3 regions of the Neobacillus sp. B4I6 genome follow, and region 2 is predicted to be linked to each of the others. Evidence: predicted binding sites of a transcription regulator. Region 2 holds the regulator's gene; each other region holds the start of a gene.
What was found. Region 2 encodes Rex, which represses fermentation and respiration genes when NADH is low (regulators of the CRP and FNR family bind a similar motif). Its sites were predicted from a motif close to TTGTGAAATATTTCACAA; they were not measured.
Positions count from the first base shown of each region.

Region 1: a site for Rex is predicted at 2,262-2,279, ahead of QF028_RS05950 (cytochrome c oxidase subunit 2A). Genes of this name have one in related genera too.
Region 3: a site for Rex is predicted at 1,756-1,773, ahead of QF028_RS23140 (DoxX family membrane protein). Genes of this name have one in related genera too.

Region 1 is NZ_JBNPWB010000002.1:806,891-810,174, forward strand. Features, by position in the region: gene QF028_RS05940 (b(o/a)3-type cytochrome-c oxidase subunit 1) at 1-1,420, opposite strand, end outside; gene QF028_RS05945 (cytochrome c oxidase subunit II) at 1,420-1,896, opposite strand; gene QF028_RS05950 (cytochrome c oxidase subunit 2A) at 1,918-2,067, opposite strand; gene QF028_RS05955 (type III polyketide synthase) at 2,800-3,284, shown strand, end outside.
Region 2 is NZ_JBNPWB010000002.1:4,964,115-4,967,398, forward strand. Features, by position in the region: gene QF028_RS26605 (NAD(P)-dependent malic enzyme) at 1-1,246, opposite strand, end outside; gene QF028_RS26610 (redox-sensing transcriptional repressor Rex) at 1,406-2,062, opposite strand; gene moaC (cyclic pyranopterin monophosphate synthase MoaC) at 2,099-2,596, opposite strand; gene QF028_RS26620 (ABC-F family ATP-binding cassette domain-containing protein) at 2,775-3,284, shown strand, end outside.
Region 3 is NZ_JBNPWB010000002.1:4,221,868-4,225,151, forward strand. Features, by position in the region: gene QF028_RS23120 (ArsR/SmtB family transcription factor) at 1-22, shown strand, start outside; gene QF028_RS23125 (SRPBCC family protein) at 6-461, shown strand; gene QF028_RS23130 (SRPBCC domain-containing protein) at 518-907, shown strand; gene QF028_RS23135 (DoxX family protein) at 1,132-1,641, shown strand; gene QF028_RS23140 (DoxX family membrane protein) at 1,862-2,371, shown strand; gene QF028_RS23145 (hypothetical protein) at 2,622-2,843, opposite strand; gene QF028_RS23150 (class I SAM-dependent rRNA methyltransferase) at 3,019-3,284, opposite strand, start outside.

The DNA.
Region 1 (3,284 bases), 4.2 Mb from region 2:
GGAATAAAATAGTCCCGCCGACTGCTTGAGCGATTTGATAAGGAATCCATTCTGCTGCTTGCTTTGCCCCGCCGTATGTAGAGAAAGCGGAACGTCTTGGACCGCCAAGGAGACCTTGGAAGTGCATTGCACCTGACATGAATGCCATTCCAATAAACCAAACCCATGCTTGGATTATTCCTAATTTATTCATTGCCTTTGTCAATTTACGTCCAGTTAAATGTGGTACCAACCAATAGGAGATTCCAAAGAACGTTAATACAACCGATGTTGCAGCAGTTAAATGGAAGTGACCTGTCACCCAAATAGTATTATGAACTACCTGGTCCATTTGGTTGGATGCATTGATAATACCGCCAGCTCCAGCAGGAATAAATGATGCCATACCAATAAATGGAACTGTGAAACGAGCATCTCCCCATGGCAGAACCTTAAACCAGCCAAACAGTCCTTTTGCTCCTTTTGAGCGACCATATCTCTCGAAGGTTGCGAAAAGAGAGAAGGCAGTCATTAACGATGGAATAATAACCATGAATGTTAAGATAACCTGTAAGAACTTCCAGGCAGGGTCAATACCTGGCTCTGTTAATTGATGGTGAAAACCAACCGGAATCGAGAATAGCAGGAACAAAATAAATGACAAACGTGCTAATGAATCAGAGAAAATTTTCCCACCAATAATTTTCGGGATAATTGCATACCAACACATATATGCAGGCAATAACCAGAAATAAACAAGTGGATGCCCAAAATACCAGAATAAAGTCCGACTTACTAACACATCAACAGTATCAACTAATCCAAGCGACCAAGGAAGTAATTGGAATAATACGGTTGCTGCAACTCCAAGAGTAGCGATAATCCACATGACTGTATTTATAATAGCCATAAAGCTTAATAACGGACTTGGCTGTCCAGGATTATTCTTCCTCCATTTTGCATAGGTCATGATTTGTGAGGCACCATCAATCCAGCTTCCTATAACGACGAAGGTTAAGCCTAAGTAAAATATCCAATGGGCTTTAAGTGGTGCATAAAAAGTGTAAAGTACGGATGCTTCCTTAAGTAAAACCATGGTAGCCGCCATTAAGGTACCGACTAACATGATCCAAAAACCGATCCAGCCAGTGCGGCGAGCAGCATTTGAATGCCCGCCAGTTGTTCTGCTTACAGCAGCATACTGAAATCCCATAATAAAAAATGTCGTTAAAACCAATCCCATTAAAACACCATGGACGGTTAAGATTTGGTAGTAATCAATTCCCCATGGAAGTTCCCATTTACCAGAACGGACAAGGGTTTGTAATAGCCCCATTAAACCACCAAGTGCAAGTGCAGAGAAGGCAACAAAAAAGTGGGCCATTGAAAGCTTTGCATCACGAGGATCAACTTTTACTTTTGCTGCTGTCGAGTTAGCCATTATTTTACCACCTCAATCATCGAACTCATTAAATGGTGCCCAGCACCACAATATTCATTACAAACAATTAAATATTCACCAGCTTTATCAAACGTGGTTGTATATTCGCTGACATAACCAGGTTCAAGCATCATGTTAATATTTGTTCCAGCTACTTCAAACCCGTGGACAACATCTTTGGTTGTAGCAATAACTTTTACCTTTGCCCCAACTGGTACTTCCACTTTCACTGGATTATAGGAGAACGCTGCAGCTACATATACTAATTCATAGTCCCAATCTTTACCTTCAACCTTATGTAATCCTGGTTTATCAAATGGTTTTGTTTGATCGACCTTATCCACATTAATTGTAGTTAAACAACTTGGCGGCTTGTTACCAAGATAGAATGCGCTTACACCCACAACTGTCAAAAATACTACCAGTGCACTAATTCCGAAAGTTAGCCAAATCTTCTCGAACTTATGCATATGCATAATTCTTTCCCCCTTCAATTATTAAAAGCGTTCAACAAATAGGTAATAGACACTTACCCAAGTGACAACAATAAAAGCTCCCAAAAAGAAAACGGACGCTAATGTCCCTTTAAGAGAAGAGCTGTCTTCGATTTCTGTTTTTTGGTTTGTTTTAAGTTCCGCCTTCGCCATCCCCCTGCACTCCCTTCAGAGTAGTTAAAATAAATGATTAGTTCTCTTTCATAATACAAAACAATTGTGAAGAAAAAATATCAAAATTAGCAGTTCACAAAATGTTCATTCCTAAGATATCTACTATGTTAATATTATAAAATTGATGTAACAGTGATTTATATCACAATTGCCAGGGGGTATTTGTGACTAAAATGTGAACTATCACACTTTACCTGTGATAAAAGTAATTGAATAATCATTCACACACGAAATTAACCACCCTTTTTGAAATAAATGTCACACTTTGGAATCCTATAAATATGATATTAAGAAATTCATATTTTCCTTCAGAAAAGAGTGTGTTTTTGTGGAAAAATATTATTGTGATAATTGCCGCCTTTTGTATGACCAGGTAGAAATCTGTAAAATCTGCGGAACATTAGTAAAAAATAAAATTAAAATTGAAGTTCAAAAACAACCCGATAAAAAATAAGTTAAAAAAACATTTATAAGCATTTTTCTTGCTGTTTATTAAGAACTTCTGAACTGGAAATCATTAGTTAATGAATGAAATCAGTATCCATTATATAATTTAAGAGCACAGCAACAACCTTCAAAACGTTTGCTTCCCAGAGTGGAAACTTTTGGTTTCCTCTTCATATAGGGAAGCTTTTTTTGCTTTCTGAAACTCTTGAATAAAAACCTTTAAACTGGAAAAAATACCCTTACATAGATTGAAGGAGAAAAAACATGCCTACAATTATTTCAGTTTCAGAGGTTATTCCCCCTTTTGAAGTTAACCAAAATCAAGCTTTGGAGTTTGCACGAGAGCTTTTCTCAGATTCCTTTAAGGATATTGAAAGACTTTTACGAGCTTTTCAAAATGGACAAATTGAAAAAAGACATTTTGTTAAAAATCTCGATTGGTTTAAAGAAGACCATACTTTTGAAGAAAAAAATTCTGCATATATTGAATCTGCGGTGACACTTGGAAAAGAAGCAATCGAGAAGTGTTTAAATAATAAGGATTACTTAAAGCGAAATATTAATTATCAAGAAATTGACATCATTTTTTATATTTCAACCACGGGGATGGCCACACCTAGTATCGAAGCTAGAATCATGAATCTCCTCCCGTTTAATTCACACACTAAGAGGGTACCTATTTGGGGACTTGGCTGTGCAGGCGGTGCTGCTGGTCTATCGAGAGCCTATGAATATTGTCTTGCCTTTCC
Region 2 (3,284 bases):
AAACATGCACTGGTTGTTTTGCTTCTTCTAATGCTGATAGGCGCTGCTTAATTTCCTCAACATTGATAATTCTTTGGGCTACCCCTGTTTCCATTGCAGTATACGCAACCGCGGTTGCTACCTGTGCTGCGACCCGAGGGTCAAATGGATCTGGAATGACATAATCGGCATGGAGCTCAACCTCTGAAATTAAACCAGCAATTGCATAGACCGCAGCAAGCTTCATTTCCTCGTTGATTTCCTTGGCACGGACATCTAAGGCGCCGCGGAAAATGCCTGGGAAAGCAAGCACATTATTAACCTGGTTCGGAAAATCAGAACGTCCTGTACCCACTACAAGAGCCCCTGCTTCTTTGGCCGCATCGGGCATAATTTCCGGTACCGGGTTGGCCATGGCAAAGATAATCGGGTCACGGTGCATAGTGCTAACCATTTCCTTTGTAACGGCCCCGGCTGCTGATACCCCCACAAACACATCGGCGTCAATAAGCGCATCCGCTAACGTTCCTTGTTTTTGCTCGCGATTTGTCATTTGCGCCATTTCATCTTTGAATCGATTCATTCCGAACGGACGGCCTTCATAAATAATTCCTTTTGTATCACATAAAATAACATCCTTCACGCCCATATGCAGCAGGAGCTTAACAATCGCTACTCCAGCTGAACCTGCTCCGTTTACTGCAACACGTATATCTTCAATTTTTTTATCCGCTAATTTTAACGCGTTGATTAGACCAGCGGCTGTTACAATCGCAGTTCCATGCTGGTCATCATGAAAAACAGGAATCTCGCAGGCTTTGCGGAGGCGGTCTTCAATTTCAAAGCATTGCGGCGCAGCAATATCCTCCAAGTTCACTCCGCCAAATGTTGGTTCTAGCAGCTTGACGGTTTCTACGATCTGGTCTGTGTCAGTGGTGGCCAAGCAGATGGGAAAGGCGTCAACATCTGCGAACGATTTGAATAACACGGCCTTTCCTTCCATCACAGGCATCGCAGCTTTTGGTCCAATATTTCCAAGCCCCAGGACTGCTGTCCCATTGGATACAACTGCGACAAGATTGCCCTTCGAGGTATAATCATAAACTTTATTTTCGTCTGCATAAATGTCCAAACATGGCTCTGCCACACCTGGTGAATACGCTAGGCTTAAATCTTTTGCATTATGTACTGCCACCTTAGAATAAATCCCAACCTTGCCTTGGTGTTCCTTGTGCATTTTTAATGCTTCATCTCGTAAAATTGACATTGAATTTCCCCCACTTCCCGGTTAGTAACCGCTTGCATTTCATCTACCTACATCTTAGTGCATAAGAAAGTATTTTTATAGATTATGTAATTAAAAAAAGCAGGGATTTAATCATACAAAAGGCCTTCCACAAATTTTGTGGAAAGCCTTTTTAACTAATTATTCTTCATCTATTTCCACCGTTGGATAATGCTTTAAAAAGTAGACTAGCGATTGAAGCTCCACTGCCAAGTCAATATGATGGACCCTTATTAATGGTGGAACATTTAACCTTGCTGGAGTGAAATTTAAGATTCCTTTTACATTCGCTTTGACCAGTCGATCGGTTATCATTTGTGCGGCAGGAGCCGGAACCGTTAATATCGCCACTGAAATATTAGTTTCTGATAAAACCTTCTCTAAATCATCCATAGGATGAACGGGTACCTCGCGAATCATGGTTCCCATTTTGTCGGGATCCACATCGAAGGCGCATTCTATTTTTGTGTTATTATTTTTTAAAAAGTTATAGTTTAAAAAGGCAGTGCCAAGATTTCCGACTCCTATTAAGGCAACCTTAGTTAATTCATCCTGATCTAAGGTCTTACGAAAGAAGGATATTAAGTAATTAACATTATACCCATAGCCCTTTTTCCCTAACGCACCGAAATAGGAAAAGTCGCGGCGAATCGTTGCTGAGTCTACCTTTACTGCTTCACTCAATTCCGCTGAAGAGACCCTTTGCTTGCCGGAACTATGCAGGTTTTTTAGAAATCGATAATAGAGGGGCAGCCGTTTTGCTGTCGCCTGTGGTATTTTCGTTGTTTCATTACTCATAATCTCCCACACCCCATGAATGGTTTAGTTAAAAATTTATTTAACTCTTTCATCTCTTTTAAAATCACCGTTTTTACCGCCCGTTTTTTCGACAAGATACGTCGGTCCAATTACCATACCTTTATCAACGGCTTTACACATATCATAAACTGTTAAGGCACATGCGGATGCCGCTGTTAACGCTTCCATTTCTACGCCTGTGCTCCCCTTCGTTTTAACGGCTGCAGCAATATATAATTGATAGTTCTCATCCTTATCCTGTTCCCAAGAGAAAGAAATATTAACACCTGATAATGGAATCGGATGGCACATTGGAATCAAATCCCATGTCTTCTTTGCTGCCATGACAGCTGCTACCTGGGCCACTGCTAAGACATCGCCCTTCTTCATCTCATTATTAGTTATTTTATCATAAATTTCTTTACTAACGGTAATGCTGGAATGAGCAAGCGCCGTACGTGCCGTTTCCGGCTTATCACTGACGTCGACCATTTTTGCTCTGCCTTCTTCATTAAAATGCGTAAATTCTGCCATATAAAAAATCCTCCCATCAAATCATACACTATTTTACCTTATATGTGTGTGAAACTTTGAACTAAATATTACATTTCTTGACGATTTAGGACCCTTACTCCGCTAATATGGCGAGCAGTTTATTGCCGACATACCGGGAATAAGGTACACTAATCCTATGTAATAGAGGTGAATGAGAATGATTTTGCTACAGGTTAATCAATTACAAAAATATTATGGTGCTGACCTTATTTTATCGAATATTAAGCTCGAATTACAAACTCGGGACCGTGTTGCTCTTGTTGGACGCAATGGGGCGGGAAAATCGACATTATTGAAGATTATTGCCGGACACTTGTCGCATGATGGCGGAGAAATTATCAAGCCGAAAGAAGTGACAATTGGCTATTTAGCTCAAAATACGGGGTTAGAATCATCATTATCCATATGGGATGAAATGCTGACGGTTTTTGAACCGCTGCGATTAATGGAAAAACAACTCCGCACTCTTGAAGAACAAATGGCTGATCCTCTTGTTTTTGAAGACGGTGGAAGGTACGAAAGAATCCTAAAAGAGTACGATCATCTTCAGGTGAAATTTAAAGAACAGGGAGGGTATCAATATGAGGCAGAGATGCGCTCTGTCCTTCATGGGTTAAATTTCCATGACAAATCCTTGATGATATCTAGTTTAAGCGGCGGGCAGAAA
Region 3 (3,284 bases), 740 kb from region 2:
AAAAAATGAATCAGACCAATAATGAAATCATCACAAAAGAAATATTTATTGAAGCCCGTCCGGAAACATTATTTTCGTTCTTTACTGATGCGGACAAAATGGTTCGCTGGATGGGGAGACATATCCTGCTCGAACCAAAAATCGGTGGTAAATATCGAATTGATGTGAATGGCAGCGATATTGCCATGGGCGAATATGTAGAAATTGTTCCTTATGAAAAAATCGTCATGTCTTGGGGTTGGGAAAAATCAAAGCTCGTGCCACCTGGTTCAAGTAAGGTTGAATTCAAACTGACTCCGAAAGAAAATGGCACAAATTTAGTTTTAACCCATTATGACTTGCCAGTTGAAGAAGTCCCATCGCACAAACAAGGATGGTCCCATTACATGCCGCGCATTAAAGATTTTGCAGAAGGCAATGATCCGGGTGTAGACCCATGGTCCGAAATGGCCATGCATTAATTTTTATAAAAAATAAATAACCTTTTCTATTGAATAATATATTGGAGGAATAAAAAATGACTAAAACAATTCATCAAGAGGTAATTTTCAATGCCAGCCCTGGACTTATATATGAAGCACTCACAGATTCGAAACAATTCAGCGAAATGACGGGAGGTGCACCCACAGAAATCAGTCCCGAAGCTGGTGGTACTTTTTCTTGTTTTGGCGGCATGATTCTTGGAAGAAACATTGAACTTGTTCCAGGTGTGCGAATAGTACAAGCTTGGCGAGTAGCGAACTGGCCAGAGGGTGTTTATTCTATTGCTAAGTTTGAGCTAAAAGAACAAGACTCAAAAACCCTTTTGGTTTTCGACCACATTGGTTTTCCTGAGGCTGAAGGAGAACATCTTGCAGCAGGATGGGGAGAGAATTACTGGAACCCTTTAGAAAAATATTTAGGTTAATTCACACCCAGAATGACGTTAAAAATGCTTGGAGCATCTCCAAGCATTTTTCTTATTAATTAGTAAGTAATGGAGTTCAAGGCCCTGTTAATAAAATGTTCACAACTTTTTTACGAATATGTGAAATAGTGAACAATTTACCCTTATTTAAAAATAAGTTTGGTATAGTTACAATGTAGTTAACGAACAAACAAATAAAAATAAATTAACAAGGAGTGTTTCACATGGTAGTAAATTGGTTAAGAGAAAACAAAGTTGCCGCTGGAATTTTAACAGTTCTTCGCTTATATATGGGGTATTCTTGGATAACAGCTGGGTTCCACAAATTATCAGGCGGTTTTGATGCTTCTGGCTATCTAAAAGGGGCAATCGCTAATCCAGTGAAAGGTCCAGACGGCGCGATGGTTTATGGCTGGTATGTTGATTTCTTAAAGCATTTCGCCTTACCAAACGTTGATATTTTTAACACGATCGTCCCTCTAGGAGAATTCTTAATCGGACTTGGACTTATTCTTGGATGCTTAACAACTGCTGCTATGTTCTTTGGACTTGTAATGAACTTTTCATTTTTCATAGCAGGAACCGTATCACATATTCCAACAGATCTTTTCTTAGGAGCAATTATTCTTTTCTCAGGCTATAACGCTGGTCGCATCGGTCTTGACCGTTGGGTTATCCCATTCATTCGCAACACAGCATTTAAAGGGAATAAAACTGTAAAACATAACGTTTAATGCAAGTAAGCAGGGGGAATGTCTTTGATAAGCTCCCTTATATACAAAACTCTCTCTAAGAGTCTGGTGAAGGATCTTGTTCGTTTGAAATTTGTTCACAACTTTTTTACGAATATGTGAAATAGTGAACAATTTACCCTAATTTCAAAATAAGTTTGGTATAGTAAAAATGTAGTTAACGAACAAACAAATAAAATTTAATTAACAAGGAGTGTTTCACATGGTAGTAAATTGGTTAAGAGAAAACAAAGTTGCCGCTGGAATTTTAACAGTTCTTCGCTTATATATGGGGTATTCTTGGATAACAGCTGGGTTCCACAAATTATCAGGCGGTTTTGACGCTTCTGGCTTTCTAAAAGGGGCAATCGCTAATCCAGTGAAAGGTCCAGACGGTGCGATGGTTTATGGCTGGTATGTTGATTTCTTAAAGCATTTCGCGTTACCAAACGTTGATATTTTTAACACCATCGTCCCACTAGGTGAATTCTTAATCGGACTTGGACTTATTCTTGGATGCTTAACAACTGCTGCTATGTTCTTTGGACTTGTAATGAACTTTTCATTTTTCTTAGCAGGAACCGTATCACATATTCCAACAGATCTTTTCCTAGGAGCGATTATCCTATTCTCTGGCTACAATGCGGGCCGCATCGGTCTTGACCGTTGGGTTATCCCATTCATTCGCAACACAGCATTTAAAGGGAATACAACTGTAAAACATAACGTTTAATCAAAAGGCTATGTTAAAGCTTATTGTTAATTTTGGCACCCTTTTGATTGGAGTGGAAGGCGCGAAGACTCCTGCGGGAGGACGGGGCAGGGGAGACCCCGCAGGAGCGCAGCGACGAGGAGGCTCCCCGGACCGCCCGCGGAAAGCGAAGCGCCTGGAGCGGAAATCAACAGGCAAGTTAAACAGAGCCAATCAAAAAAAAGCGACGCAGTCTTGGTCATCCTACCAGATTGCGTCGCTTTTTTTAATACTAAAAGCTTTTATCTTCTTTTAAACTTTCTTTGTTCATATACCAATTGGTTACCTGTGTAAGGATGGCAAACATGAAAAAGAAATTCATAGCCCAGACATTAATAAACGGAGCCAACCCGCCAAATTCAATCGTTTCAAGACCTTTTAGCTTCATCACAATCATCGACTCGATAAAAATAAGCACAAAACCAACAACACCAGCAATAGCCGCTCTAATCATATCGTTTCCCCCAGAAATGATTTTTTTTATTTATGTAAGTTAAGGAAGTAGCATTTTTGACAATTTTGTGAACATCTTCCCTCTATTATATTGCAAAAATGGGATTTACAACACCCTGAAAATAAAAAAAGGCCCTCCCCCACATCTAATTCCATGTGGGTGTCAGGCACCATTCTTATCTTATTTTTTTAATAAATACTACCTTCAAGTAGTCCCCTTCTGGAAATTCTTTGATGGTTTTGAAATCGATGGGAAGTGAAAATTCTTCCAATTGTTTATACCGGCTGCCAGATTCTTTAAAGGCAGCATCAATAAAACTCTTGAATTTATCCATCCCAAAAGCGCTGCTGTTTGTGGATGCAACAATGGTTCCGTTGTCCGCAGTTATGGCAATCGCTTCGATTAGAAGATTCTTGTAGTCCTTTTCCGCACTAAAGACAA